DNA from 4 places in the Gracilibacillus sp. D59 genome. Region 2 is predicted to be linked to each of the others. Evidence: riboswitches for the same ligand, from Rfam matches in the RefSeq annotation. Region 2 holds a riboswitch; each other region holds the start of a gene.
What was found. Region 2 has a riboswitch for S-adenosylmethionine ahead of ACTWP4_RS01150 (acyl-CoA dehydrogenase family protein). Riboswitches for the same ligand answer to the same signal wherever they lie in the genome.
Positions count from the first base shown of each region.

Region 1 (7,853 bases), on a different contig from region 2:
AATTCTCCTTTTGGATGAACCGTTCAGTGCACTAGATGCTTTTACTAAAATGCAATTACAAGACCTATTATTAGATGTCTGGAAAAAATATCAATCTACTATCGTATTAGTAACACACGATATTGATGAAGCAACCTATCTATGTGACCGTGTTGTTATTTTAAAAGGACAGCCGGGGGAAGTAGACAGAGAAATTACTATAACTCAGGATAGACCGAGAGATCGGGGAAGCGAAGAATTAGCACATCTAAAGTCAGAAATCTTGGAATCTTTAGACTTAAACAAATAGCAATCGGCCTTCAAGGGGGATAATCAAATGACACAACCAACCACAACAACACATATAGAAAAAATCGAAGGTGAATATAACCTTAACAACTATGATAAAATTCGTGAAAATTTTGATTGGTCAGATGCAAAGGCATTATTATCTGCTGCCAATACAGGAAAGATTAATGCAGCATACGAAACGATTGATCGTCATGTGGAGGAGGGATATGGTGATAAAATAGCCCTTCACTACATTAATGAGGATGAAAAGCGATCTTATACGTTTAAAGAAGTAAAAGATCAAACCGATCATTACGCTCGCATTTTAAAGGAACATGGTGTAAAAAAAGGAGATCGTGTATTTGTTTTTCTACCTAAAACGCCAGAATGCTATATTGCTATATTAGCTGTCATAAAAGTAGGTGCGATCGCTGGTCCTTTATTTGAAGCATTTATGGAGGAAGCAGTCAGAGATCGAATTAATGATTGTGATGGCACATTACTAATTACTGATCAACAATTAGTTAAACGTGTTCCAAAGGACGATATTCCATCATTAGAAACTATCCTTTTTGTAGAGGATATTGAGAAAGAACCATTACAACCGGTTGACGGTGATGAATTTGTGGAATGGGTGGACTGGGAAGATGGCTTAATAATTCACTATACAAGTGGTTCTACAGGTAAACCAAAAGGTGTATTGCATGCCCACCGTGCTGCTCAACATCATATCGTCACTGGTAAGTGGGTACTGGATATAAAAGATGATGATGTTTACTGGTGTACGTCACATCCAGGCTGGGTAACAGGAAGTGTATATGGCTTGTTTGCTCCACTACTGAACAGAGCAACAGTAGTGATACAAGGTGGACGATTCAGTGCCGAGAATTGGTATTCTTTAATTGAAGAACTAGGGGTAACGATTTGGTATAGTGCACCGACAGCTTTCCGTATGCTCCTGTCAAAAGGTGATCTATACAAACAATATGATCTATCATCTGTTCGCCATGTACTAAGTGTAGGAGAACCATTAAACCCTGAAGTCATCCAATGGGCATGGAACAGCTTAAATGTCCGCATACATGATACATGGTGGATGACAGAAACTGGTGGACATTTAATCGTGAATCTTCCTGCCGAGAAAATAAAACCAGGTTCGATGGGAAGAGCTTTTCCTGGCGTACAGGTTGGTATTTTAGATGAAGAAGGTAATGAATTACCTCGTGGTGAAGTTGGTCAACTAGCGGTTCGTACACCGTGGCCAGGACTAATGAAAGAAATATGGGGAAATAAGGATAAGTTCAAATCTTATTTCCAGTACGAGGGATGGTATATCTCTGGTGACTTAGCGTTACAGGATGATGAAGGATATGTCTTCTTCCAAGGCCGAAATGATGACATGATTAATTCTGCAGGTGAGCGTATTGGTCCGTTTGAAGTAGAAAGTAAGTTAATTGAACATCCGGCAGTAGAAGAAGCTGGTGTAATAGGTAAACCTGATGAATTACGTGGTGAATTAGTTAAAGCTTTTATTACATTAAGAGCTGGATATGAACAATCAGATGAATTATTAGAAGAGATTCGATTATATGTTAGAAAAAATCTATCAGCACATGCTGCTCCTAGAGAGATAGAAGTAATGGATGAATTACCGAAAACAAAAATTAGTGGAAAAATTTTAAGAAGACAATTAAAAGCATTAGAAATCGAAAGAAATAATAAAGTTAAAAATTAAAACATATAGATACTCTTATGAAGAGTGGTGGAGGGACTGGCCCGAAGAAACCCGGCAACCTTAAGCGAGTTATGCTTAAAAGGTGCTAAATCCTGCAAACGTTAGTTTGAAAAATAAGAGGGAGATAATAGTTGCAGTCTCTCTTGTTTATCAAGAGGGGCTTTTTTGTTTCCCTAAATTATTAGGAGGCTTATAAAATGGTAAAAGCAAAAGTGAAAAGAAGTGTCGTAGAAAATTTAGAGGAAGCAGCAGAAAAACAATTATCAAAAGCAGCAAAATTATATTTAGATCAAGTAACATCTCAAAAGGCAAATTCTACATCGTTTATTCTCAATAGCAAGTCATCGACTAAATTGAATATCTCTCCACTGTTATTAGGTGCGGTTGGTGCACAGACCTATTTTCATGAAGACGGTGAATTAGCAACCGCAAAAGCAGCTAGTAAACAAGGTGTACCCTTTATCGTTAGCAGTCATTCGTCCTACAGCATTGAAGAAGTAAGTGATGCTGTACCAGATAGTGAGCTTTGGTTTCAAGCTCATATTTTTCAAGATTTGGAACTTACGAAGCATTTTATCCAACGTGCCGAATTAGCAGGATATCAGGCTATTATTTTATCCATCTCAAATGATGAGATTCATCAAAAAGCAGATCAATTAGTAAAAGGAACTACAAACTTTGTAGTGGATCCGATTTTTGCTAAAAAAAATTATCATAGTAAAATTCCTTTGTCTGAACGAGTTGCTCAAGAATATCAAAAGCGTCACATTTCTTGGGATGATATTCAATATATCAAACAATTTACAACCTTACCGATCTTTATTTACGGAGACTTGTCACTGGATGATGTTCGTTCAAGTTTGGAGCAGCAAGTTGATGGTATTATCCTGTCTAATATTAACAAGTCCAATCTCGATTTATTGGAAAAGATCGATATTATAGCTAGTGAAAGGTTAATTGTTGTTGTTGAGACAGAAGTGGAAACTAAAGACGATTTAAATCATTATTTACAACGAGGTGCTGATGCTATTTCGATTCGAAAAAGTTATATTTACGGATTATCGACTTCAGGTGTTTTAGGTGCAGAAGATATCATTGCTCAATTGTTCACATGATTGTCAGATATATATATTTTCATAGTATCTTAAATGGGATATAGTATAACTATATCCCGTTTTTTATTTAGCGTAGCTGAATTTAAGGATTTAAGTTTTTCTAATGTTGGAAGGAGTGGTTGTTATGACAATTCATAAGACGAAATTAAGAAAAGTAGTCATTATTGGAACAGGATTTGTTGGTACTAGTTATGCTTATGCGTTGTTAAATCAAGGTGTTGTTAATGAACTTGTTCTGATTGACTTGGATGAGGCAAAAGCAGATGGAGAAGCTCGCGATTTAAATCATGGTATGGCGTTTGGCAATCCAATGCGTATTAAAGCGGGTGGATATGAAGAGTGTCATAATGCAGATCTAGTTGTCATAACAGCAGGTGCGAACCAAAAACCAGGAGAAACGAGGTTAGACCTTGTTACCAAGAATGCTAAAATTTTTAAAGGAATTGTCGATAAAGTCATGGATGTTGACTTTCAGGGGATTTTCGTCGTGGCCACTAATCCGGTTGACATTTTAACACATCTGACAAGGGAAATTTCAGGTTTACCGAAGGAACGCGTAATTGGTTCTGGAACAATTTTAGATACAGCGCGATTCCGATATTTATTAGGAAAACATTTGGAAGTCGATGCACGTAATGTACACGCTTATATCATAGGTGAACACGGTGACTCAGAATTGCCAGTATGGAGTCATGTGCAAATTGGTGGAGTACCATTAGGCCAATATACAGGTATCGATAATTTTTATCAAAATAAAGACATGATCGAGATATTTGAGAATGTACGAGATGCGGCATATCATATTATTGAACGAAAAGGAGCAACCTATTACGGTATTGGTCTAGGATTAGTCCGGTTAACAAAAGCAATCTTAAACAATGAAAATGCCATTTTAACGGTTTCTGCTAAATTAGAGGGGCAATACGGATTAAATAATCTCTACATCGGTGTGCCGGCACTGCTAAACGAAAACGGCATCCGTGAAGTAATAGAATTAGACCTATCCGAAAAAGAAACCCAACAACTACACCAATCCGCCGAGGTCATCCAAGAAATGATCGACACAGGAATGAAAGCAATAAAGTAATCACACATAGTTTCCTGATAAAATCAGAAAGTTTAAAATTGTGCGGAAATAACATAAATTACGACGGAACTATCGTGGATTTGCTTTCTACCATCTTCTCAGTAATAAGTGTTAGGAAATGCTCCGGCAACATACTTCGCTTTCCGCGGGTGACCCCGTGAGCCTCCTCGCTCACCAAGACCGTTCGCTATGGGGTCTCACTTTGGTCACTGTTCCCGCAGGAGTCTACGTATGTTGCCTACGCTAGTAGTGATTTTCTGATTATTGAAAGATGAATACATATGAATATACTACCATGGATATCTTCTCGCTTGATCAGATAGCCATTCTAAGTTGCGGAAAAATGCGACACTCCTGGAGGAATAGCGCGAGCTGAAGATCCACTTGATAAAGTGGTATTCTTTACCAAGTTAGCTGAAGCCGTGCCCCCGGAAAGGGGGTGTTTTTTCGCAGCGAAGAATTAACACTCAACTTCAGAAGAAAGGAAGGAAGCTACACCAAAGAGAGTTTTCATTAGTATACTGTTTGTATCTATGTCGAATTAGACAGATCAGGATTTCTAATCAAGTCAAGGGGTGGGAATGATGAAATTAAAACTATACGGAAAAGAAAATTGTAGTCTCTGTGATCAAGCGAAAGTAACACTGGAAATGCTGCAACAAGACTATTTATTTGAAATCGAAGAAATTAATATTTATAATGATGATGAACTGTTAGAAGCTTATCATCTCATGATCCCAGTCATCAAACACGATGACATCATAGTTGACACTGAAATAGTCGACATGGAAAAGGTCGAAAACTATCTGAAAAAGAAAAATAATTCAGAAAATAGTTGAGAGATGTTAGACCATTTGATACAATAATTATGGAAGTTATTTTTTTTGTTCTGAGTGGGACGGAATGCGACTAGGAGGGACAAAATTCCCCCGGTGAATTATAAAGGAGCGTTTCCGATTGAAAGATTTATTAGATATTCAAGAAAAATTGTACCCGGATTTACTCGATACCATGCAGAAAAGATACAAAATACTTCAATACATACAAATGATGCAGCCAATCGGACGCCGTAGCTTATCTGAAAATATCAATTTAAAAGAACGAGTAGTTCGCAGTGAAGTTGAATTTTTAAACAAGCATGGATTTATTATGGTGACTTCGAAAGGAATGCGAGTTACAGATGAAGGGGACACGATTATCGAGAAGTTATCGTCATTTATGAATGAAATTTCCGAATTTCGTGTTTTAGAATCTCAAATTAAGGATAAATTACAATTGGAGCATGTAATTATCGTATCGGGAAATAGTGACACACAACCATCTGTTAAACAGGATATGGGGAAAGCGTGTGTGCAATTTTTGAGTTCCATTTTAACTTCCAATCAAACAATAGCAGTTACAGGTGGTACATCGATGGCAGAAGTTGCCAACCAGATGAAGCCTTTAGAACATGCTGCGAATTGTACATTTGTTCCAGCAAGAGGCGGATTAGGTGAACAAGTAGAAAACCAAGCTAATACCATTTGTGCGCAGATGGCTAAAAAAGCAAATGGTAATTACCGCATGTTATATGTCCCTGACCCGTTAAGTGAGGAAACATACCATTCAATCATCGAAGAACCAGCTATTAAGGATATTTTAGAAATGATTCGTGATACTAAAATAGTCCTGCACAGTATTGGTGACGCATGTACAATGGCAAAACGCCGTAAAGCTTCTGAACAAGTATTAACTAAATTAAGAAGTGGTAACGCTGTGAGTGAAGCCTTCGGTTATTACCTTGATGAACAAGGTAAGGTCGTTTACAAGGTTCGCACTGTTGGTATGCAATTAGAGGAACTTGAACATGCACAATATGTTGTTGCTGTAGCAGGAGGTTCTTCGAAAGCAAAAGCCATTCAATCTTACTTCAAGCAAGGAAAAAGTAACGTGTTAATCACAGATGAAGCGGCAGCAAAAGAGTTGTTAAAGGGTTCGTCCCTTTAAATATAAATCTTAAGGATACTTTAAGGAGGAATTTTAGCATGGCAGTAAAAGTAGGTATTAATGGTTTTGGCCGAATCGGTCGTAACGTTTTTCGTCAAGCTTTAAAAAATGATGAGGTAGAAGTAGTAGCAGTTAACGACTTAACTGATGCGAATATGCTTGCACATCTACTTAAATATGACTCTGTACACGGAAAACTAGAACAAGAAGTTTCTGTAAATGGAGATTATCTTGTTGTAGGTGGAAAAGAAGTAAAAGTACTATCTGAGCGTGATCCAGCTAACCTACCATGGGGAGACCTTGGTGTGGAAATCGCTGTTGAATCTACTGGTATCTTCACTCAACGTGATGCAGCAGCTAAACACTTAGATGCTGGTGCGAAAAAAGTTATTATCTCTGCGCCTGCGAAAGAAGAAGATATTACAGTTGTTATGGGTGTTAACGAAGACAAATATGATCCGGCTAAACACCACGTAATTTCTAATGCTTCTTGTACAACAAACTGTTTAGCTCCATATGCTAAAGTATTAAACGATAAATTTGGTCTAAAACGTGGTATGATGACTACTATTCACTCATACACTAACGACCAGCAAATTCTTGATTTACCACACAAAGACTATCGTCGTGCTCGTGCAGCTTCTGAAAATATCATTCCAACAACTACTGGTGCTGCAAAAGCAGTTTCTCTAGTATTACCTGAATTAGAAGGTAAATTAAATGGTATGGCTATGCGTGTACCTACTCCTGACGGTTCACTTGTTGACTTAGTTGCAGAACTAGATCAAGAAGTAACTGTTGAAGATGTAAATGGTGCATTAAAAGAAGCTGCAGAAGGTCACCTAAAAGGTGTTCTAGGTTACTCTGATGAGCCACTAGTATCTGTTGACTACATCGGAAACACTAATTCTTCTACTATTGATGGGCTTTCTACAATGGTAATGGAAGGTAACATGGTAAAAGTAGTATCTTGGTATGATAATGAAATGGGATACTCTAGCCGTGTAGTAGACTTAGCTGCATATCTTAAAAAACAAGGACTATAAGTGTAACAATTGAACGGGAGGGGGATTGATCCTCCTCTCGTTTTTGCCTGAAATGAAGTAAGCAGAAATCAAAGTCCTTAAGGAGGTTCATACGAATGAACAAACAAACAATTAAAGACATTGACGTAAAAGGAAAAAAGGTATTCTGCCGTGTTGATTTCAACGTACCAATGAAAGATGGCGAAATAACTGACGACACACGTATTAAAGCAGCATTACCAACTATCAAATACTTATCAGAGCAAGGTGCAAAAGTAATCCTTGCCAGCCACTTAGGTCGTCCAGGCGGAGAAGTAGTAGAAGAACTTCGCATGGATGCTGTTGCAAAACGTCTAAGCGACTTAAGTAACAAATCAGTTATCAAAACAGATCAAGTGTATGGCGATGAAGTGAACCAAGCTGTAAGTCAGCTGGAAGACGGTGACCTCTTGTTAATTGAAAATGTACGTTTTGAGTCTGGTGAAACCAAAAATGATCCAGAATTAGCAAAAGAATTCGCTAGCCTTGCAGACTACTATGTAAATGATGCATTTGGTGCTGCTCACCGTGCACATGCTTCAACAGCAGGTATTGCAGAACATATTCCATCTGCAGCAGGATTCCTTTTGGAAAGA
Region 1 covers NZ_JBQQCK010000006.1:168,991-176,843, reverse strand. The annotation lists gene ACTWP4_RS12375 (ABC transporter ATP-binding protein) at 1-289, shown strand, start outside; gene acsA (acetate--CoA ligase) at 317-2,005, shown strand; SAM riboswitch class I at 2,018-2,125, shown strand; gene ACTWP4_RS12365 (alpha-hydroxy-acid oxidizing protein) at 2,203-3,120, shown strand; gene ACTWP4_RS12360 (L-lactate dehydrogenase) at 3,245-4,207, shown strand; gene ACTWP4_RS12355 (glutaredoxin family protein) at 4,792-5,046, shown strand; gene ACTWP4_RS12350 (sugar-binding transcriptional regulator) at 5,165-6,193, shown strand; gene gap (type I glyceraldehyde-3-phosphate dehydrogenase) at 6,232-7,239, shown strand; gene ACTWP4_RS12340 (phosphoglycerate kinase) at 7,335-7,853, shown strand, end outside.
Region 1: another riboswitch for S-adenosylmethionine. It lies ahead of ACTWP4_RS12365 (alpha-hydroxy-acid oxidizing protein); the one in region 2 lies ahead of ACTWP4_RS01150 (acyl-CoA dehydrogenase family protein).

Region 2 (7,853 bases):
GCCATCAATTAGAGCAATATAGTGACTTGTGCAAAGAAATCGGTGAGAGAGAGGATACGGTGGCATTAGCGTGGTTATTGGCGAATCCGGCAGTGGACGCACCGATTATTGGTGTGCGAACCGCAGAACAATTAGAGAAATCTCTTCGGGCAGTTGAAGTGAAGTTAAATGATGAAATTCTTGGTCATTTAGATAACATTTTCCCAGGACCGGGAGGACAGGCGCCAGAAGCATATGCTTGGTAAAAGGGAGGAAGCGTCAGACAAAAGTATTGTCAGACGCTTTTTCAATGGAGTGGATGGATTTAGATGCAACATGTTCTGTTCCTGGATGAATCCAATGAACAGCGCTTACGTGTCTTGTTGTGTTAAGTCCTGAAAAGCTTGTTGTTGCTGTACTAACTCTTGACGTACGAGATTTAGTGCATTTTGATCATCCGTTACATTCTCTGCTTGAGCGAGTGAACGTTCTGCTCTGTCGATCGAATGTTTAATTTGATCAATAATTTCTTCATTCATATGACTTTGTGCCTGATTCATTGCCCGCTGCAAATGGAGGATCGACTGTTGCGCTTGTGCTAGCTGGTTTTGATCCTGCAAACTGGAGATATTGTTACCTTTTTTCAATGTTACTCCTCCTCTGTATATCATCACAGTTATAATGTGTTGTTATATAGATGGAATTATACATTGAAAAAGGCGAGAGCAAAAACTCTCGCCTTGATAAGAAACATTACTTAATCTTATCTGATCCAAACAATTCATCGCCTGTCTCAATTGCAGGGCGTGGTGCTTCTTCCATATTATAACCTAGGAAAAAGCCAGTATGTGGAGGCTGATTATAAGCGACATTTTGCCAGGCAATCCCTAGACGGTAAACTGGATCATGCATTAACGTATAAATTTTTTCTTCCGTTAGCTCAGTTGTGGTGTAAAGACGTAATTCTTCGCTGTCAGACGATGGCCAGATTACTTCTTCACGCCAGTCACCAACTAAATCTGCTTGTAAAGATGGGTTACCTTTTGTCCAGTTGTTCGTTCGTGTACCTTCTGGAGTTAAAAGGTTAACGAGTTCTTCTTTTTCATAATCCCATTTATCAATTCTGCCAACACCGTGTGGATCATTGTTTGAATCAAAAGTATGATCAAGCAATTCTCGACCAAGATCACCATCCCACCACACAGCATGGTTAACAGATCTCGGAGTATTTTGGGAAATTAATTGTCCATCTGCGGCATGAAGGCCATTACCTGCACTGCCATCCCATACGCCAGATGCCCAGAATTCAGCACCATCGAAGCGAGGATCGATATCTGCAGCTAGTCCACGACCGACATCTGTCCTGAGATCAACACCAAACAGTTTTTCGCCACTTTCGGCATCACGAATCCCATATCCAATTGGAATCGAACTATCTTCATGAACTTGGAAAATTTCAAGACCTGGCCGATTTGGATTTAAATCACTAACATGTTGTGCGTCACCATGTCCCCAGCCGGTTGAATGAAGTCCAGTACCATCGTCGTCGATAACCGCTGCGCCGTAAATGATTTCATCTTTACCATCTTGATCAACATCAGCTACAGAAAGGCTGTGATTTCCTTGTCCGGCATAATCTTCATTACCTTCCTCATCACTATCAAAAACCCATTCTTTTGTTAGTTCACCATCACGCCAGTTGTAAGCAACAAGTACAGCGCGTGTATAGTAACCACGTGCCATCACAATGCTTGGGCGTTCTCCATCAAGGTAGGCAACACCCGCCAGGAATCGATCAGCACGGTTTCCATAGTCATCACCCCAATCATTGAGATTGCCACGACCAGGAGTGTAATCAATGGTTTCTAATGCTTTTCCTGTTTCCCCTTCAAATACAGTGAGATATTCAGGGCCTTCTAAAATAAAACCGCTGCTATTGCGCCAGTCAGCTTCTGGATCTCCAATTACATTACCTTCTCCATCAACGGTTCCATCAGCTGTTTTTAATACAACTTCTGATTTCCCATTGCCGTCAAAGTCGTACACTAAGAACTGAGTATAATGAGCACCAGCACGAATGTTTTTACCAAGGTCTAAACGCCACATTTTTGTTCCATCCAGCTTATAAGCATCAAGATAGACATTACCAGTATAACCGGAGCGGGAATTGTCTTTTGAATTGGACGGATCCCATTTTAAAATAATTTCATATTCACCGTCTCCGTCAAGATCACCTACACTAGCGTCATTAGCACTGTACGTATAGTCGACGCCATCTGGTGTTGTCCCACCTTCTGGCTTGTCTAATGCGATACTTAAGTAGTTTTTAGACCATACGTTAACTTCTTTTGTAATCTTGTCGCCACTGCCTTTGATAATTTTTACTTGATAGGTAGAATCTATAGTTCCATCCTCATCAAAAAAGTTTGAACTGTTTTCAATTGGCTTTTTGTTTACTTTTTTACCATCACGGAACACATTGAATTTAACATCTTTCGGATCAGTACCAAGTGTCTTCCAGCCTACATACACCCCGTCGTCCGATTCAACTGCGACTAACGAGCGATCAAGTTGTTCCATCTGGCGTTTTTGAACTTCGGTAATTGGAGATTCCACTTTATTGGATGGATTTGAAATGCCGCCTTCATTTACAGTACGAACCTGATAATAGTAGGCATTATACGTTAAAATGGAATCATCGGTAAAGCTTGTATCCGAAGTAGTCCCGATTTTTTCAAATTCGACAGCACCTTCTGGATAATCGTCTGGGTTAAAATTAGCACGATATACATAATAAAGACTAGCATTATCGACGGCATCCCAGCTTAAAGTAACGTTATCGAGCTCGGCATTACTTACTGACAAATTACTTGGAGGTTGAGGTTTGTCCACATCCTCATTGATTATCGAAGCGGATACTTCATTGCTTCTTTCTGACTCGATACCAGATGAATGCACAAGTGTTACCGCATATGTGTAAGAGTAACCTAATTCAACGCTAGTATCAGTATAAGTTGCCTCTGTTACTTCATCTATTTTCTTGAAGTCTTCGTCATTTTCTCCTTTGCGATAAATATTATAATGACTGGCGTTTGGATCACTTTGCCATGACAAAGCTACTTCACTGTCAGCTGTGTAGGAAATGGAGTCAACTTTTAGACTATCAATTTGTTCCATTGAAACAATTTCTAGCCCGTTAATTCGTCCATTTTCACCGATATCGATGGTTAATTTTCCATCGGTAATTGTTACATCAGTAGTTAACTCAGCATATTCACCACCATTTGAGGTGATATTGCCGTAATCCTCGCCATTGATGACAAAGCTTGAACGATTGAAGGCAATATCATCACCAGCTATAATGCGTAGGAAATACTCTCCGTTTGGTATATCCAAAGTGAAAGAATAGTCGGAGTTAATAATAAAGTCGCGACGTACGTCATCAGGGTTACCACGGTCACGATAATCAACTGTCTTACTTAATCCGTAACCTCTTTCCTCATCATAAAGTAAGGTATTGGACACTTGTGTGTAGCCATCAGCAACAGGACTATCTGCTGAGCCGAAGTCGAATAAATAACCGTCATTTGTTTCTGCTTGAATAGAATCTGGTAAATTGGTTGGAAGTAGACTAACCACTAATACAGTTATTAGGGCGATGGAAATTTTCTTCATCAAAAGAAAAAACCTCCTATTTTATTGGGATGAAATGGATTACTTTTTGAGGATTCTATGGTGAGAGAATACAGTTGGGTCTTCATCACAGTCTCACTTTATATATATCACCACCTTTATAGGCTATTTAGTTGGTCCATAAGTCATAGGTCTATGTGATGACAACGCTTACATTTTTGAGGCGGTATAGATTTCAATCAAGAATCCGGATTACTTGATTACATTATAGATTAGAGAAGTGGGATAAATTCGTCAAGGAAATGTCTGTTTTTTATACAAAGAAATCTAGTTTTTGGTGTTTATCAATTGCCATCTAAAGTAGAACAATACTGTGAGACTATTACTGTAAATGGATAAACTGTTAAGAGAATAACAAAACTCCAACATAAACTTATATGCTGGAGTTTCATATTACCGAATAGATTCAATTAATGATTGAAGACGTGCCATTCCATCACCAGCTTCTATAGCGTATTCGTACTGAATTACGAGCACATTGTCTTCGATTTGATAAAGATAATAGCCTTGATGCTGATTTTTAGCACGAAATGTTAATCCTGAATAGGGATTATTACCATCTTTTGGTTCCTCGATTTCACTTACATTGTCGAACTTTTCGCTATATTGCGCTTGAAATTCTGTTGCAAGTTCTTCTATCATTGCATTTTCTTCCACGTATAATCGAATCGATGCATATTTATCGCTTTCGTCATGGTACCTTACAGTAGTTCCTTCGATAGCATACTTACTAAAATATTCATCAACCTTATATTCAATGCCATATGGTTCCATTCGATATTTATATACTTTTGTGTTTTCTTCCGTTCCTTCAATGCTGATAGTTTGTGTTTCTTCACCTATCCTATTAACTTTAAAATCTTGTGGGCTGACATCTTCATTATCATTTTCTCCCTTATCAGGTGTTTTATCCTGACCAGGTATAGTCATATCATCCTTATCTTCCGTCTCGTCCACACTTAAACCTTCCATATCATTAGGATTTTTTGTATCCTCTCCAGCATTACCAATCTCTTCATTTGATTGGTTGTCATCTGCTGGTAGTGTAATTTGGTCTGTGTTGATCATAGTGTAGACAAGTACCCCGCAAACCAAGATTGCAGCAGCAGTAGAAAACCAGATAAATGTTTGTTTGGCAGTCGATTTAGTCCGTTTTTTCTTTGCGTGTTTTTGTAGAGCCATTTTCATCGATTCTTTTTTATGTGGATCTAACTGGGCATTAGTTTTCAAATCTTTTAACTCCTTTATTAATTCGTCTTCATTATGACTCATAATAAACCTCCTCCACTTGCAGTTTCAAAGCCTTCAAAGCACGATGAAATGTTACTCTAACTTTTGAATCAGACCATTTTAAAATGTTTGCTGTTTCAGATACAGATAACTCCTCAATTCCACGAAGGATAACGACATCCCGATAGTCGTGCTTGAGTTTTGCAATTGCTCTGTGCAGCTCCAGCTTTTTTTCAGTTAAAAGATGTTTGTCCTCTGGGGAGATGTCGATTTTATCCTCATAGGTCTTAATCAGCTTTCGCCAGTCTTTTCGTTTTTGTTTTCTTGCTTCATCTATCGCCAAATTTCGAGCAATGGAGATTAACCAAGTCTTGGGACTGGAATCCCCTTTGAAAGAATCATATCGATCGATTGCTTTAATGAATACTTCTTGTACCAGATCTTCGACATCTGATGTGGATGTATAATAGACCAAAAAACGGTACACATCATCAGCATAAGCATCAAACCAATCTGTAATTAACTCTTCATCCATTCCGTGACCTCCCTGTTAGTTTGTCTTTGGTTGTTCTTTACTTATAAGACGACGTTTATACGAAAACATTACACTTTCCGCATAAAAAAAGAAAGGTCCTCATGAAAAGAACCTTTCTTGATTAAAAGTGTTGTTAGACAGTTTCCTAATACCACATTAAAAAGTGGGTTGTGTTTGTTGTTCAAGGGTTGTAGTTAGTTGAGTAATTTGGTTTTGCAGGCGTTGCTTGGTGTCATAGTCAACGATTGGGTCAGTTGGTTGTTGTTTGTCGATGCATTTGTCGATGACATAAACCCCTTGCAGACTCTGCCCTTTTAAAGTGGCGATTAACGGTTTTAATGAATATTCAATAGCTAATAAGTGTCCTGCACTTCCTCCAGTCATGACTGGTAAAACGGGTGTTTCTTGTAAAACATCTGGTGGTAATAAGTCGAGTAATGTTTTTAAGACACCGGAATAAGACGCTTTATAAACAGGTGAACCGATAACGACAGCTTTTGCTTTGCGAATTAGTGTTGTTACCTCTTGGATTTTTGGATGATCAAATTGTGCTTTGAATAACACTTCAGCTGGTATATCCTGAATAGAAAGATAGGTAGTAGTTAATCCTTTCGCTTCGAATGTTCGTGCAGCATATTGTAAAGCTAAATCTGTTCTGGAACTAATCGACGGGCTTCCGGATAATAAAATAATTTCAGACATGATGTAAAACCCCTTTTCGTTAAATTATAGGCAAATAAATGAAAAAAACCCTCTTCTATAAAGATAGAAGAGGGTAGATATTGATTAATTAAGTCCGCTCTTCTTATCTATCAAGCATCAAGCTTGCTGGAATTGGCACAGTACTTTCACTTAAGTCTGTTGCCGAGGCTTCAAAGGGCCAGTCCCTCCACCTCTCTGGATAAGAAAACTTTTTCGTTTATGAAGTTAAGTCACACTATACAGAACATAAAAATAACTGTCAAGGGTTTTCTGAAAATTCCTTCTTTTCTGAATATAAGGTTGACAAAAACATGTAACCTGTGTAAATTAGTTCTTAATTTCATATTTTCAAAGCTTATCAAGAGTCAGGGTAGGAACTGGTCCGTTGATCCTGCAGCAACCACTTTATTAAACAAAGTATGGTGCTACTTCCAGCAGACGAAATGTCTGATAGATGAGATTACATTTACGGGTTATCCTGTTTTTCTCATTGAAAAGCAGGATTTTTTTATTAAGGGGGAATCAAGTGACACAGATAATTGAAACAAACCATCAACTAGAAGCAAAAAGATTAGCTGACATTTTCGCTGAAAGAGCTGAGCTGATCGATGCAGAAGCAAGTTTTCCGTATGCCAACTTTGAGGATTTGAAGAAGAGTGGCTTTTTATCCTTAACCATTCCAAAGGAGTATGGAGGAGAAGGGCTTAATCTATATCAATTCTTGCAAATTCAGGAGACATTGGCAAAAGGGGATGCACCTACAGCATTATCACTAGGCTGGCAATTAGGAGTGTTATTAGAACAAGCAGAGGATCGTAATTGGAGTGAAGAAAGCTTTGCCAAAGTGTGCCGGTTAGTAGTGGAGAAAAAGGCATTATTAAACTTAGCTCAAACAGAAAGAGCTACTGGCAGCCCCTCCCGCGGTGGTATTCCGACTACTGTTGCTGAAAAAGAAGGGAATGGCTGGAAGATCAATGGTTCAAAGTCATTTACTTCTATGGCTGTCGCACTTGATTATTCGATTGTCACGGTGGACGTCAATCGAACTGGTAAAAAAGGCTATGTACTTATTGATCATAAATTACCTGGTGTTCGAGTGGAGGAAACATGGGACAGTATTTCTATGAAGGCGACGAAAAGTGATGATTTAATTTTAGATAATGTGTTGGTAGCAAAGGATGACTTATTATTTCAAGAAGATCCGAAGAAGCCTTTTCCTAAAGGATGGTACTTACAAATTCCTGCTGTTTATTTAGGAGTAGCTGCAGCTGCAAGGGATTATGCGATCCATTTTGCCTCTACTTTCCAACCGAATACATTGCCTGGTCCGATTAAGGAAGTACCAGAAGTCCGTAGGAAAATTGGGGAAATCGAATTGGAATTGTTTAAAGCACGGGAAGTGTTATATGCTGTTGCGACAAAATGGGTAGAACAACCGGATAAACGAGCAGAACTTGGCCCGTCCTTACAAGCAGCTAAACACATTGTCACCAATAGTGCGAACAATATCGTGGACTTGGCAATGAGAATTGTTGGAGCAAGAAGCTTGTCTGCTAAAAATCCATTGCAACGACATTATCGCGATGTCCGTGCTGGATTACATAATCCGCCGACAGATGATGCTATTGTCTATAATTTAGCGAAAAGTGTATTGGATTAAAGTTAGTGCTTTATAACAAAAATGTAAAATAATGATTGACAATTATCTACAAAA
Region 2 covers NZ_JBQQCK010000001.1:236,173-244,025, reverse strand. The annotation lists gene ACTWP4_RS01180 (aldo/keto reductase) at 1-245, shown strand, start outside; gene ACTWP4_RS01175 (hypothetical protein) at 351-626, opposite strand; gene ACTWP4_RS01170 (rhamnogalacturonan lyase family protein) at 733-3,654, opposite strand; gene ACTWP4_RS01165 (hypothetical protein) at 4,066-4,944, opposite strand; gene ACTWP4_RS01160 (RNA polymerase sigma factor) at 4,934-5,437, opposite strand; gene ssuE (NADPH-dependent FMN reductase) at 5,594-6,139, opposite strand; SAM riboswitch class I at 6,240-6,345, opposite strand; SAM riboswitch class I at 6,492-6,600, shown strand; gene ACTWP4_RS01150 (acyl-CoA dehydrogenase family protein) at 6,666-7,799, shown strand.

Region 3 (7,853 bases), on a different contig from region 2:
ATTTGTGCCCCTCCTAAGTTTCACTTACTCTTTCTCAATTACTGCTTCCGCAAATTCCGGATTAATCAATTCATTTGTTAATGCTTCGATATCATCTTCTTTTTTTAATACTTCTGCACTTTTTAGTACATTTCCTGCAGCGGTAATTGCTTCCACATGTTCTTCTCCTGGTATTGGATTAGATAAATCTGTTCTCTCTACTAATTGGATATTTGCTACATCGACACTAATACCAGCTTGTTCTGCTAAAAGTTCCGCTGCTTTTTCTGGATTATCAAGTGTCCATTGACGAGCTCGTTCATATAATTTAATTACTTTTTCAACATATTCTGGATGCTTTTCAGCAAATTCTTCTCGAACATTTAAAAATCCATACGTGTTAAGATTGATATCTCTAAAAAATAACTTCGTATTTGATTCTAATTCATGCTTTGCCATGTGCGGGTCAAGACCGGCCCATGCATCTACATCACCATTTACGAGTGCATTACCACCATCAGCATGTTGTAAATTGACAAGTTCTATATCATCAGTTGACATTCCAACCGAATCAAGTGCTCTTACTAGGAAAATATATGGATCTGTACCAAGAGTCGCTGCTACCTTTTTCCCTTTTAAATCTTCAATCTTTTCAATTCCTGAACCTTCATTGGTAACTAATGCTGTCCATTCAGGCTGAGAATAGACATACACATTTTCTAACGGTACCTCATTAGATTCAGCGATAAGTGCAGCTGCACCTGCTGTTGAACCGAAATCTACACTATCACTATTTAAAAATTCTATTGCTTTGTTACTACCTTGGCTTAGAGTCCATGTTACCTCGATGTCTTCTTTACCAAATTCTTCTTCTGCCCATCCGAATTCCTTCAATACTAGACTTGTTGGCGAATAATAAGCATAGTCTAAGCGGATTTCCGATGGTTTCCCTTCATCAGCTTGACTGTCAGATGAGCAGCCTACTGCTAAAATTAAAACAATTCCAAATATTGCAATCGCTAAAAAACTTCTCAAATCAATTAACGGTATTCTCTTCATTGTAAATTGTCCCCTTTTTTGTTTTATTAAATTTTAGATTTCACATGCATATGTGGAAATTGTACCTCTTAATCGTTGTGCTTCTTTATATGTGCAACGGTTGTGAACTACTTGCAACCCGCCTTCAAGCGCTACTTCCTCTGCTTTTGGTGAAACAACACCTTCCTGTAGCCAGAACACTTTTGGATTTACCTCAATTGCTTCTTTGGCAATCTCTATTGCTGCATCAGGACTGCGGAAAACTTGCACAATATCGATATCAACCGGAACACTTTTTAGATCTGGATAAGCTTTTTCTCCAAGAATTTCTGTTTCCCTTGGGTTGACCGGAATAATTTTATAGCCTAGTCGCTGCATTTTTCTTGCCAGACGGTAGCTAGGTCTTGCTTCTTTTCCACTGAGACCTACAATAGCTAATGTTTTTTGCCGTGTTACTTCTTCGCCATTTTCAATGTATCGTTCATATGGAGAATTCAATGCCCATTTGATGATACCTTCATCGTTCACAACAAGTTGTCTTTCTTTCTCTTCTCCAATTCCAGTTGCTTTTACAAGTGCTTGATCTAAATCATTTCTAATATCTCTTACTGACTCAATCCCTACAGATAAACGAACTAATTCTTCTGTAACACCTGTGTTATCTAGCTCTTCTTTTGTCAGCTGTTGATGTGTTGTTGAAGCTGGGTGGATAATCAATGATTTCGCATCCCCAACGTTGGCAACGTGGGACCATAGTGCAACATTATTGATTAAATCGCGGCCTGCATCACGTCCACCTTTTATACCAAATACAATGATTGATCCAAAACCATTGTTTAAGATTCGTTTTGCTAACTCATGAGATGGATGACTTTCAAGCCCAGGATATCTCACCCATTCCACTGCTTCATGTTCATTTAAGTATTCTGCAAGCTCCAATGCGTTCTGGTTATGTCGTTCAATACGAATATGCAATGTTTCTAAACCTTGTAATAATTGAAAGGCATTAAACGGACTAAGTGCAGCACCAAAGTCTCTCAATAATTGAACACGAACTTTTGTAATAAATGCCAATGTTCCGAAATCCACCGCATAACGGATGCCATTGTAGCTTGGATCTGGCTCAGTAAAAGCTGGGTATTTTTCAGAATTCCAGTTAAAACGTCCACCATCGACAATGATTCCACCAATTGATGTACCGTGACCACCGATCCATTTTGTAGCAGAGTGAACAACAATATCTGCTCCTAACGTGATCGGTTTACAGCCGAACGGTGTAGCAAAAGTATTATCAATGATTAATGGTATGCCTGCATCATGTGCAATTGCAGATACTTCTTCTACATCTAATACTTGTAAGCCTGGGTTACCGATAATTTCACCATATACGGCTTTTGTTTTATCTGTAATGGCTTCTTTGAAATTTTCAGGGTCTGTTGGGTCAACGAATTTAACATTAATGCCATAGCGTGGGAGTGTTACATTAAATAAATTGTATGTTCCACCATATAAGTTAACACCTGCGACAATTTCGTCCCCTGCACTTGCTAGATTCAAGATCGATAGGGTAATAGCTGACATCCCTGAAGCTGTTGCGACAGCTGCAACCCCGTCTTCTAAAAGAGCCATTCTTTTTTCAAAAACATCTACCGTTGGATTACCTATTCTGGAATAAATATTTCCTGGTTCATCAAGTGAAAACAATCTTTCTGCGTGCTCTGTATCGTGGAACACATAAGAAGTAGATTGATAGATCGGTACTGCTCGTGAACCTGTTGTCGGATCTGGCGCTTGCCCTCCATGTAAATGAATTGTTTCCGGATCGTAAGTAGAACGTTTGTAATCAGTCATTATTTATTTCCTCCCCAAGTCAAGTTTCTGAATATTCAAAAAGCCTTCTTCAATAAGAAGAAGGCTTAACTGACATAACAGTAGTCTTCCTCTTATCTTTCAGGATAAGTATCCTGCAGGAATTAGCACCTTTTAAGCCGTTGCTTAATGGTTGCTGGGCATCATCGGGCCAGTCCCTCCGCCTCTCTGGATAAGAGTTCCATTATTTAATTGTCCACTAAAAAAGTCTCTCTATATTGAGATAGAGAGACTGGAATATTACTATTCGCTCTCTTATCTCTCTAAGCGTTAATGCTTAGTGGAATTGGCACCTGTATTAAATGACGTTTCATTTAATGGTTGCCGAGGTTTCATAGGGCCAATCCCTCCACCTCTCTCGATAAGAAGTATATAATTCCGAGTTGTTTACTCGTATTTTGCTATCGTTAAATAATACTTTAGCATGATGACCACATGATGTCAACATGTTTTCTGAAAATTAATGCAAATTAAGTGAGGCCTCCAAATAAGCACCAGTTCAACTTTTTGATTTTACCGGCTACTCTCGTAAAAATTATTTCTACGTAGGCTTCGTTACATTCTGATTAAAGATGAGGTCTGTGGAGGTTGGTAGCCATTATGAAATATATCGACCATTTGATCACCACTCCGGCTGTCCACTCCCCTTTCCGTGGGGTTTGCCCTTCAGCTAACTTTTTCGAGCAAAAGCCGCTCAAAAAAAGTGGATCTTCAGGGCAAACGAGTCCCACAGGAGTTGAAGTGGGCGCCTTCGCTTAATGCATGCGCTACAACATTTGTCAGACCTAGCAACTTGGGTTATTATCCCTGTAAACGTGCAAAAATATGGCATTTGCATCACTCAAATGGTTCTAAAACCAATATACTTTTTCTGATATTCGTTGTAAAAAAAGGTATAGCGGAGGCCGACCGTTTCGACTCCTAAGGGAATAGCATGATCTGAAGATCCACTTTTGCAGGAGCGAACTCCTCCTGCAAAAGTTAGCTGAAGAGCATGCCCCTTGGAAAGCGAAACGGTCAGCCGCAGCGGGTGGCTTGCACACTTAAACTTTCATCATAAACAACATGACTAGTCAACTATATCTTTATTTATTACACTTTTTAAACATAAATAAGATACAAAAACCCTGTGATACCAACAGTTATACACTTTCCACTTATAAAAAAAGCGGCGGTTAGTTCCGCCACTTTTTGTTCTTTAATTTAAGTCAGTTGGTTTCTTTTCCATTACTTTATCGATTAGACCATACTCTTTTGCTTTTTCAGCTGGCATGAAATTATCACGGTCTGTGTCTTTTTCGATTACTTCTATTGGTTGACCAGTGCGGTCTGCAAGAATTTGATTTAACTTTTTACGCATTTCGATGATACGGTTCGCGTGGATTTGAATATCAGACGCTTGCCCTTGTGTACCACCTAATGGTTGGTGAATCATCACTTCACTGTTTGGTAGCGCATAACGTTTACCAGGCTCACCAGCCGCTAATAAGAATGCACCCATAGATGCTGCCATACCAATACAGATCGTTGATACATTTGGTTTAATAAATTGCATTGTATCATAAATCGCCATACCTGCTGTAATAGAACCACCCGGTGAGTTGATGTATAGTGAAATATCCTTATCTGGATCTTCTGCTGCTAAAAATAACATTTGTGCAACGATGCTGTTTGCCACATTATCATCAATTCCGCTGCCTAACATAATAATTCGGTCTTTTAAAAGGCGTGAATAAATATCATATGCACGTTCGCCTCGGTTGGTTTGTTCAATAACTGTAGGGATTAAGTTCATGAAAAATTCCTCCTTTTAACACTTGCTTTTTTCAATCATGAATTTTAACTATTTTTATCTTAACCGAATGGTCAAAAAAGGTCAAACGATTTGATTTTCTAATTTCATCCTACCCTTAACCATAACGATTTAAACCTTTAAGTTCAAATATTCAAAGTTTGATTTATGTATTGAAATTATACGTGCGATTCGCTATAATTATTCTTGTCGCATTTTATCATGGTACTAATCGCACGTAAAATCCCACATCTCATAGTTCAAGTAATCAAATAAGCTTAGTGGGGGATAAAGGGCGTTAAAAACCTGATAAATTTCGTTAACCACCAGTGGACGCAAAAACTCCACTGACAGAAGTCACACTTTATGCGCCCGTAGCTCAGGGGATAGAGCAATGGTTTCCGGTACCATGTGTCGGGGGTTCGAATCCCTCCGGGCGCGCTTATAATAACAGGTAAGCTCCAAATGCACTTCTCACGTTCTGAATCAGACTGGGAAGTGTTTTTTATCATTTCTAATCCTTTTCTACTCGCTCCAAAAATATTGCGATATTTGCTTTTTTACAATAAAAAACACTGCAAGAGGCAGTGTTAATTGTTAATCATCTTTTCACTTTCTCGATAGCTAGCTGTTATATTACTTTTTACCTTCGACAAAATTAACCAGTTCGTCTAATGCTTCTTGATCATCATTACCATCTGTAATGATTTTAATTGTATGTCCTTTTGATAAAGCCAGACTCATTAAACCCATAATACTTTTAGCGTTAATCCGTTTGTTGTCTTTTTCAATGAAAATTTCGGAAGTAAAACTATTTGCTTTTTGTACAAATTGAGCCGCCGGTCTTGCTTGTAATCCCGGATCTACTGCAATAACCACTTCTTTCTCTAACATGCTAAACCCCTCCCGTTTAGTAAGCGCTATCATTTAATTGTACTATTGGATAGCTTATCTTATTCTTATAAATAATGGAGGAGGAAAAATCCTCCTCTTATTTATTTCATCGTCAATTCTTCATTTCGTAATTGATCTGCAAATTTATCAATTTTTTTGAGGCGGTGATTGATACCAGATTTACTAATCTTTCCTCCAGAAACCATTTCACCTAGTTCCTTCAAGGAAATATCTTGGTGTTCCATTCTCAGCCTTGCGATTTCCTGCAACTTATCAGGTAAGGCATCTAGCCCCACTGTCTTGTCGATAAAACGGATATTTTCTACTTGTCTAAATGCGGCACCGATCGTTTTATTTAAATTGGCTGTTTCACAATTCACTAATCGATTCACAGAATTTCTCATATCACGTACGATTCTTACATCTTCGAATTTAAATAATGCTTGATGTGCTCCGATGTAATTTAAGAATTCGGTAATTTTTTCAGCTTCTTTAATGTAAGTGATAAATCCTTTTTTACGTTCCAAAATCCGAGCATGTAGATTATATTCATTTAATAAATCACACAATGATTGATTGTGCTCTTCATGAAAATTATATATTTCTAAATGATAGGAAGAAGTTTCTGGATTATTAACCGATCCTCCAGCTAAAAAAGAACCGCGCAAATAAGCTCTTCGGCAACATTGCTTTTTAGTATATTTTTTAGAAATCGTACGAATAAATTGTAGTGGTTCTGCTAATATTTCCATGTCTTGAAGCATTTCCTCTACGCCTTCATTCATCCGAACGATATAGACGTTATTTTTTTTCAATTTCATTTTTTTTCTTACTAATAATTCTACTGGTATTTGGTAAATTGATTTAATTAACGTATAAATACGACGCGCAATTGCTGCATTTTCAGTTTGTACATCTAAAGAATAATGATTTTTGGAAAAAGAAATAGCACCATTCATGCGGATCAATGCTGCTAACTCTGCCTGTTGACAACAATCATCACTTTCGATCTTCGTTAACTCTTTTTTTATATCTGCTGCAAACGACAACTTTCTCCCTCCCCTCTTTCCAGTCGCTAATGCCTACATTAACGAATATAACACTTTTGCTACTTTGTCCGTATCATGACGAAGTGAATTATTTAATTCTTTCACAATGTCTTCTTCAATAATTTCCAAGCCCATTTGGTGTAATTTATCAAGATCATATTTTACCGGTTCAGCATTTTCCTCGGCATAAACCATTTGCACGTCACGAGCGATCGTTTTATTGTGAACAATAACGGATCGAAGACATCCAGTACCGATGTGGTCCATGATTGCCTGTACGTGATCTGAGGCTGTATAATGACTAGTTTCACCAGCTTGTGTCATAACATTACAGACATAGACAACTTTTGCCTTTGTATTGCGCAATGCCTCCCCAATTTGCGGTACGATCAGGTTTGGTAATGTACTTGTATATAAACTACCAGGTGCAATCACAACCAAATCTGCTTCATCAATGGCCGAAACTGCTTCAGGTAAAGGAAGTACCGGATTCGGTTTTAAAAAAACACGTTTAATACGTTTGTTAGCTTTCGGAATATTGGACTCCCCAACTACAACTTCACCATCTTCATATTCCGCATGAAGAAACATATTTTGATTGGCAATTGGGTAAATATTACCTTTCACATTTAACACTCGGGAGATCTCTTTAATACCGTTATAAAAGTCTCCTGTGACAGACGTCATTGCTGCTAACAAGAGATTGCCCATTGAATGACCTGAAAGACCATTTCCTTTTGTAAAACGGTGTTGAAATAAATCCATCAGCATTGGTTCTACATCAGAAAGTGCTGCAATAACATTACGGATATCTCCTGGTGCCGGCATTTCCATTTCAGTCCGTAAGCGACCAGAACTGCCGCCATCATCAGCAACTGTTACAATTGCAGATAAATCAATTGGGTGTTGTTTTAGTCCTCGGAGAAGAACAGGCATTCCCGTTCCACCACCAATGACTACTACTTTTTTTAGATCGGATTGTGGCATATTTATCCCTTTCGTTTCTCTATATCACGATGACTGACATGTGTGACATAATTTTTTTGAAAATACTTTGCCAAATGCTCAGCGATCGCAACAGAACGATGTTGTCCACCAGTACAACCAATCGCAATCACAAGCTGACTCTTTCCCTCACGCTTATATTGTGGAAGCATAAATTGCAATAAATCGATCGTTTTTTCTACAAACTTCTGTGTGTCAGACCATTTAAACACGTAAGAAGATACTTC
Region 3 covers NZ_JBQQCK010000006.1:178,150-186,002, forward strand. The annotation lists gene ACTWP4_RS12380 (ABC transporter permease) at 1-2, opposite strand, end outside; gene ACTWP4_RS12385 (aliphatic sulfonate ABC transporter substrate-binding protein) at 25-1,038, opposite strand; gene ACTWP4_RS12390 (PLP-dependent aspartate aminotransferase family protein) at 1,072-2,868, opposite strand; SAM riboswitch class I at 2,958-3,065, opposite strand; SAM riboswitch class I at 3,139-3,254, opposite strand; gene clpP (ATP-dependent Clp endopeptidase proteolytic subunit ClpP) at 4,085-4,681, opposite strand; tRNA gene ACTWP4_RS12400 (tRNA-Arg) at 5,047-5,119, shown strand; gene ACTWP4_RS12405 (HPr family phosphocarrier protein) at 5,315-5,572, opposite strand; gene whiA (DNA-binding protein WhiA) at 5,674-6,621, opposite strand; gene ACTWP4_RS12415 (gluconeogenesis factor YvcK family protein) at 6,655-7,608, opposite strand; gene rapZ (RNase adapter RapZ) at 7,611-7,853, opposite strand, start outside.
Region 3: another riboswitch for S-adenosylmethionine. It lies ahead of ACTWP4_RS12390 (PLP-dependent aspartate aminotransferase family protein); the one in region 2 lies ahead of ACTWP4_RS01150 (acyl-CoA dehydrogenase family protein).

Region 4 (7,853 bases), on a different contig from region 2:
TGGAAATAAAAATCGTTCCAGCATTTGTTCAGCTGTAATTACACTACCATCTATTGTGTGGACCACCTCTGCTACATCACGGACAAGGTCAATTACTTTGATCGCATCATCAAGTGGTGGATGATCTTGTGTGTAATACCCTACTTTCACGGTTTCACCGACATCGATAGTACCTGCATCTGGTTCGACGCGACCAGCTAAAATATTAAGTAATGTTGTTTTCCCACTTCCATTGGCGCCTACAATACCAAGTCTGTCACCAGGCTTGATTAGAAAGTCAAAATCCTTAAATAAGGTGATACCATCATATGCTTTACTTAAGTCTTTTATTTCCATGACTTTTTTACCGAGGCGAGTGGAACCAACTTGAAACTCTAGATCCTGTTTAGTCGTATCAAAAGTTTTCTCCTTCATTTGCTCGACACGATCGATACGTGCTTTTTGTTTTGTTGTTCTTGCTTTTACTCCTGCTTTAAGCCAGGCAATTTCTTTTTTGAGAATATTTTTATGCTTTTGTTCTGCCTGGAGTTCCTGTTCTTCTCTTAATGCTTGTTGTTCTAAAAAGGTTTGATAATTGCCTTCATATGTATATAAGTTGCCCTTATCCAACTCAAAAATACGGTTGGTAATACGATTGAGAAAATAGCGATCGTGGGTAACGAGCAAAATTGCACCTTGATAAGTTGGCAAGTATTCTTCGAGCCATTCGATTGTATCGTTATCAAGATGGTTGGTTGGCTCATCGAGTATAAGTAAATCTGCCGGCTGGATTAATGCTTTAGCAATTGCTACGCGTTTGCGCTGTCCGCCAGAAAGATTCTCTGTTTTTTTGTCAAACGATGGAACACCCAATTTCGTTAAGATTGTTTTGGCTAAGGTCATGGCATCCCATGCTTCTAGCTGATCCATTTTTTCTTGCATTTTTAATAATTGATTTTGCATTGCTTCGTTCTCAGGATCTTGTTCCAAAGCTAATACAGCTGATTCGTATTGTCTTAAGGTGACCATCACCTTTGCATCACCATAATATATCTGGTTCAACACCGTGTCCCCATCTGTTAGCTGTGGGTCCTGATCTAAGTATTCTATCCGGTAATCATTCGGATGATCAATGGTGCCAGCTTCTGCTTGGTCGATCCCTGCTAATACTTTTAATAAGGTGGATTTTCCCGTACCGTTGACACCAATTAAACCGATACGATCGGTGTCTGTAATCGATAACGAAATCCCGTCAAACAATACTTTTTCACCATATGTTTTGACAAGATCCTCTACTTTAATCATGCGCATTGTATCTATCCTTTCTAGTGCCCCTCAACTTTCAGCTAAGTCGTAGAAGATAACAACTACGAAGTAATGAAAATTTATCTAGGTGCTAACATTTATTGACCGGACATTTAGTGCGTTATTTGAATGAAAATCACCTGTTTTTCCATGTTAGCGGACATTGAATCCCTTATTTGGTTCATTTCAGTCTCCATTAGCACTATTTCCGATGAATAGCGGAATAGATGTCCGCGACCACCCTAAAAATGGCACTTTTGTCACAAATAGCGGAACAAATGTCCGCGCTCAGCCCAGATTTACTTGGAAGCCCACGTTACTTCGCAGTTTATATTTTTTTACTATTTTTTTCTTTAAAAGGCTGTCTCCCTAGTTCAACTGAATTACTACAAAATCGGTGAAATCAATCTTGAAATTGACTCTTTGAAACGAATCCATACTGAACGTTGTTGGTATAACGAATATGTAAGTGTTGTTACATGTTCCATATCTTTTTCGAATTCATCAACCAGCATTTCTGCCAATGTTTCATTATATAAAAAGGCATTTATTTCAAAGTTCAAGCGAAAACTGCGGACATCAATATTTGCTGTTCCTATTGACGCTATTTTACTATCTACTACTATCATTTTAGCATGTAGGAAACCTTTTTGATAAATATAAACGGTTGCCCCCGCTTTTAACATTTCACCGATATACGAATAAGTTGCCCAATAGACAAAAGGATGGTCTGGCTTATTCGGAATCATAATACGGACATCTACTCCTGATAGACAGGCAATCTTCAATGCATCTAACAGACTTTCATCCGGAATAAAATAAGGTGTTTGAATAAAGATATAATCTTTTGCTGACATGATCATTTTAATGTAGCCATTTTTTATCTGTTCCCATTCAGAATCCGGACCGCTTGAAACAATTTGCATACCGATATTCCCAGCGGGAACAGGTGTATAATAACGCTCATCATATTCAATATCATGGCGGGACGCCTGGTTCCAATCCAGGATAAATCGAGTTTGCAAATGTTCTACAGCACTACCCGAGATGCGCAGATGGGTATCACGCCAATAACCGAATCGCTTGTCTTCCCCCAGATATTCATCTCCAATATTAAAACCACCGATATAGCCGATTTCCCCATCAATAATCACAAGCTTGCGGTGGTTACGGTGGTTAATTTTAAAATTGACCTTCGGAATTAACGGTGGGAAAAATCCTTCGACTTCTGCCCCGGCATGACGCATTTTTCGAACCATCTTCCTGCTTAACGTCCGGGATCCTAAATCGTCATATAAAAAACGAACTTCAACCCCTTCTTTTGCCTTTTTAATCAAAGCGTCCGCTAAACGTGTACCGAGGTGATCAGACCTTACTATATAATACAATAGGTGAATATGATCTGTAGCATTTTCGATATCTTCTAACAAAGAGTTGAATTTTCGATTTCCATCCGTAAATACGTTGACATCATTATCCTGTGAAAAGATCGCATCATTATTTCGTAAATGCAAATAGAATAGATCCTTATATTGATACATCCTAGGATCTTTGACAAAGAAGTCGCCATTTTCAATATCACGCAATTGATGCTGTACTGCCGTTTTGACACCTAATTTGCTTTTAGTATCCCAAGTGAAAATTGTTTTGTTACTTAGTTTTCTACCAAAGATAAGATATAAAATAAATCCAAAAATCGGAATGAATGTCAATACCATAATCCATGCCCATGTAGAAGTGGGATTTTTACGCTCTAAAAAGATAATGGTTAAAGATAAAAGAATATTAAAAATTAAGATAAAACTTATGATAAGTTGCGTAAATTCCATACGAACCCCTCCCTTCTGACTACCTCTATACTCTTAATATAGCATAATTATGACTAAGCTAATAGCAATCGCTATCAGCTTAGTCGATCGTGATTGAGTCATTATCTTGTTCGGTTTTAGGACCTCTAATTTCTAACACACCATTTTGGAAGCTTGCTTTTGCTGTTCGTTTATCAACAGCATATGGCAATGTTATCGTTCGCTGATTACGATGCTGCCTTCTTTCCTTATGATAGTAATGATACGAATCATCATACTGTTCGGTTTCCTCCTGGTGATTGACCATTACTGTAATTTGATTCCCTACTATTCGCAGTTGTATTTGTTCTTTTTTAATACCTGGTAAATCAACACGGACGATCCAGTCCTTCTCTGTTTCTGCAACATCAGCAGGGATTTGTTTTGGTACTTTTGCTTGTTCAAAAAAGCTATCAATCGTTTCCATGACATTTCGTGTTGGTTTTTCATAAAGAAAGGCATCTAATTTTTTCACCAAATCCTCTCCCCATTCTGGCATTCCGCCTTTTTGTGGCATTTGAATCACTCCTTTCAATGACTTCCATCAACAAGGAATTTCTTTATCCTGTATCTACAGTGGTAGAAACGGGATTAAAATCCTCCAATTCATTTTATGCATTTAGGCTATAAATGATCCTGAAGTTAATTTTTATTAATATTCTGATTTTTTATTGACGGTTTCCAGAATATAACTTATAATAAGGACTATTCAATTGAATATGTAATAACTCTTATTTAGAGAGGCAGAGGGAATAGGCCCTATGAAGCCCGGCAACCATCAGTTTGAACATCAAATTGAAATGGTGCTAAATCCTACAGGTTTTACCTGAAAGATAAGAGGAGGACAGCTAATATTTTCAACCTCTTCTTACTTTCGTAAAGAAGAGGTTTTTCTAATTTTTAAGGAGGGTACATAATGACAAATTCGTTCCAATTTCCAGGTAGTGAAACAAATCTATTACACGGTGGACAACAAGTAGACCCTGCAACAAATGCTCGTGCCGTTCCGATCTATCAAACAACTTCTTACGTATTTAATGATACCGAGCACGCACAAAACTTATTTGCTTTAGCAGAAATGGGTAATATTTATTCTCGTATTATGAATCCAACTGTTGACGCATTTGAACAACGCATTGCCTTATTAGAAGATGGAGTAGTTGCTGTCGGTACTGCATCTGGTGCATCTGCTATCACATTAGCTATTTTAAACCTCGCCAATGCCGGTGATGAAATTATTGCCGACAGTAACTTATATGGTGGTACTTTCAATTTATTTAATAAAACATTGCCGAAATATGGTATTGATGTGAAATTTGTAGATGGAACAGATCCAGAAAATTTCAGAGCTGCCATTACCCCAAAAACGAAAGCGGTTTTTGGTGAAGTGATTACAAATCCTAGTCTAAATGTGTTTGATATTGAAGCTGTTGCTGATATCGCTCACGAACAAGGTGTACCATTAATTATTGATAATACCTTCGCAACTCCATATGTATGTAAACCGATTAGCTGGGGTGCTGACATCGTTGTGCACTCCGCAACGAAATGGATTGGTGGTCATGGTACCTCGATTGGGGGAATTGTCGTAGATAGTGGTAGATTTAATTGGAATAGCGAACGATTCCCTGGATTTACTGAGCCAGATGAGACTTATCATGGTATACGATTTGGAATTGATATTGGACCACCTGCATTCGCTATTAAATTACGTGTGCAACTACTACGTGATATCGGTCCATCATTAAGTCCGCAAAATGCATTTTATTTCTTACAAGGACTAGAGACGTTGCATTTACGCATTGAACGTCATGGTGAAAACACAAAAGCCGTTGCTAATTACCTAGAAAACCATCCACAAGTAGAATGGGTTTCTTATCCAGGACTTGAACATCATCCTTCTCACCAATTAGCAAAAAAATATTTGTGTAACCATTTTGGCTTTATTATCGTCTTTGGTATAAAGGGTGGAAAAGAATCTGGTCGTCAGGTGATAGATAATGTTCATTTATGGTCCCATGTGGCTAATGTGGGAGATGCAAAATCATTAATTATTCACCCTGCATCTACTACACACCAGCAGTTGAATGAAGAAGAATTAAAAGCTTCCGGTGTTAAAGAGGAATTGATTCGTTTGTCTGTCGGGATCGAAACTGCAGATGATATTATTGCAGACCTTGATCAAGCGATCGCGAAAGCAACTAACAGTGAACCAACTGTCAAACCCGATAGTGAAAAAGCAATTGCATGGGCACTTTCGTCTCCTCTTGCTCGTGAAAATGGAGAAATTCGTCCAAAAACAATTGCAGTAGCAGGTGATATCGAAGGTTCAGAAGCACTAAGTAAACTGAAAAAATTAGGTTATCAAATAACTCCAGCAGCTGCTGCAGAAGGTGAGATTGATATTTTATTCGTCACTGACAGTAAGGAAGCAGCAAATGCTTATACTGATAAAGCAAAAATTGTCTGGTTTGCCAAAGAGCAAACAGACCCTACAACTAAAGAAAAGGCGGAAGCAAATGGACAAATTGTTGTGGAACATAAATGTCCGTTCCAGGAAGCAGATCGCTTACGCCGTGGAGAATAACATTTCTCCCTGACTATCGTTATTTATCTCCCCAAGATAAATATATATACATAAGACCGCAGACCTTGTTATTGGTTTGCGGTCTTATTACTGTGTTTACAGCACATTTTCCTATTTACCATAATTTCTTTGTTGTGATACAATACATATCATTATACAAAACAAGCATTTTCATCCATAGAATTGCATAACCTTTAACACATGTTAATAAGAAAAAAATAAGGATAACCCACCCGGTCCTTATACGCACTAGATACAAACTGCGAAGTAATGAATATTTAAAATTGCTTCCTTCTATCTTAGTTTTTGATGAGTGCAAGCATACGCTACGGCAAGATACCTCGCTTTCCACGGGCACGGCCTCAGTCTCCTCAGAAACAAAGGGCGTTTTCTTGCGGGGTCTTCGGACACGTGCTGGTCCCGTAGGAGTCTCCGTATCTTGCCTCCGCTCTGCGTAGTGTGCTGATTTTTGAAAGAGGTAATACACGGGAATTAGTTTCCGAGTACTCCCACTTTAAAAAGATAGAATTATGTTATTAGTGGAGGCAGAATACGGAGACTCCTATGGGAACAGCACGAGCTGAAGATCCACTTGGTAAAGCGGTCTTCTTTACCAAGTTAGCTGAAGCCGTGCCCATGGAAAGCGCAGTATTCTGCCGGAGCGTTGCCATGGCACTCCCTTCAAGAAAGATTGGGAGAAAGCAAGTCCATGAAAAGTTATTGCGCAGTTTATGTTTTATGTGTTGTACCTTAAATATTCTATTGTGTTATCAAATTCAAAAGACGGGTATAATCAAGTAAGAGACTTTTTATTGTAGGTGTTGGTGATGAGCAAAAAGGTGTTCATTTTTATTATAGTATTTGTCCTCGTTGCTGGAATCGCTATTTTTCTATTGTTTTTCCAATCAGATAATAAAGAAAAAACAACTGATTCTACCTCTCAACCTAGCGAAGAAGTAACTGAAGAGACAGAAGAAGAAACAAATGAAGAAAACGAACAAGAATCCATTACACAAAGCGTGCGAAACGCTGTAAAGGAAGCACTCAACTTTTTTCAAAAGGATACACACATTGTCGCAATTGGTGATTCCTTAACCCAGGGAGTTGGCGATGAAACAGGCAATGGCGGCTATATTGGGATTTTAGATAAACGGTTGGACGAAAAAAACATAAACGTGACATTTGATAACTTTGGTAAACGTGGAAATCGCACAGATCACTTATTAAAGAGGTTAAAGAAAAATCCTGAGATTAATGAATCCTTAAAAAAAGCAGATCTGGTACTCATTACAATTGGCGCAAATGATATTATGCAAATTATGAAGGATAATTTTATGAATCTGAGAGAAGAACCTTTTATCGAAGGACGTGGGCCTTACGGTGAGCGGTTATCACAAATAATGGATCACATTATTGGTGTTCAACCAGAAGCAGAGATTTATCTGTTAGGCTTTTTCAACCCTTTTGAGAAGTATTTTGGTGATATTGAGGCATTAAATCAGATTTTGACTCGTTGGAATAATGAAAGCTTACAAGTTACGAATCAGTATGAACAGGTTCATTATATTCCGATGCAGGACATCTATCAGTATGAAACAGAGAAGGTCTTTTCTGATGATAATTTTCACCCAAATCACAAGGGGTACCAATTAATGGCAGAACGTGTTATTACTTATTTAGAGAATGGTTTACAAGAAGTTCAAAATTAAAGGATGACAATAATGGAAGAGAAAAAAATAACGAATTGGAAAAAACTATTTGTTACATTAGCTACAATTAATATTCTTCTTATTGTCGGGATTGTACTATTCCTATTTTGGCCAGTACCCGGTGCAGAACCACCAGAAAAGGTATTTCTTGAGGATAAATCGGGGGCGGAATTTACGATCCGCTCAAGTAAAGATAACTTGAATGAGCTAGTCAATGCTTATATTGAAAAATTACCGAAACTAGGTAATATTCAATATTCACTCCGGTTAGATGATGAAGTCCACTTGATGGGGACTGTTGAAGCTTTTTCAACAGAAGTACCGGTGAACATATCATTTGAGCCGATCGTACAAGAAAATGGTGATATCATTCTTCAGTCAACCGGGATGTCCTTAGGATTACTACGACTACCACAGGATCGTATT
Region 4 covers NZ_JBQQCK010000002.1:658,620-666,472, reverse strand. The annotation lists gene ACTWP4_RS06195 (ABC-F family ATP-binding cassette domain-containing protein) at 1-1,290, opposite strand, end outside; gene cls (cardiolipin synthase) at 1,671-3,113, opposite strand; gene ACTWP4_RS06185 (Hsp20/alpha crystallin family protein) at 3,193-3,648, opposite strand; SAM riboswitch class I at 3,860-3,971, shown strand; gene ACTWP4_RS06180 (aminotransferase class V-fold PLP-dependent enzyme) at 4,048-5,718, shown strand; gene ACTWP4_RS06175 (SGNH/GDSL hydrolase family protein) at 6,546-7,427, shown strand; gene ACTWP4_RS06170 (YpmS family protein) at 7,440-7,853, shown strand, end outside.
Region 4: another riboswitch for S-adenosylmethionine. It lies ahead of ACTWP4_RS06180 (aminotransferase class V-fold PLP-dependent enzyme); the one in region 2 lies ahead of ACTWP4_RS01150 (acyl-CoA dehydrogenase family protein).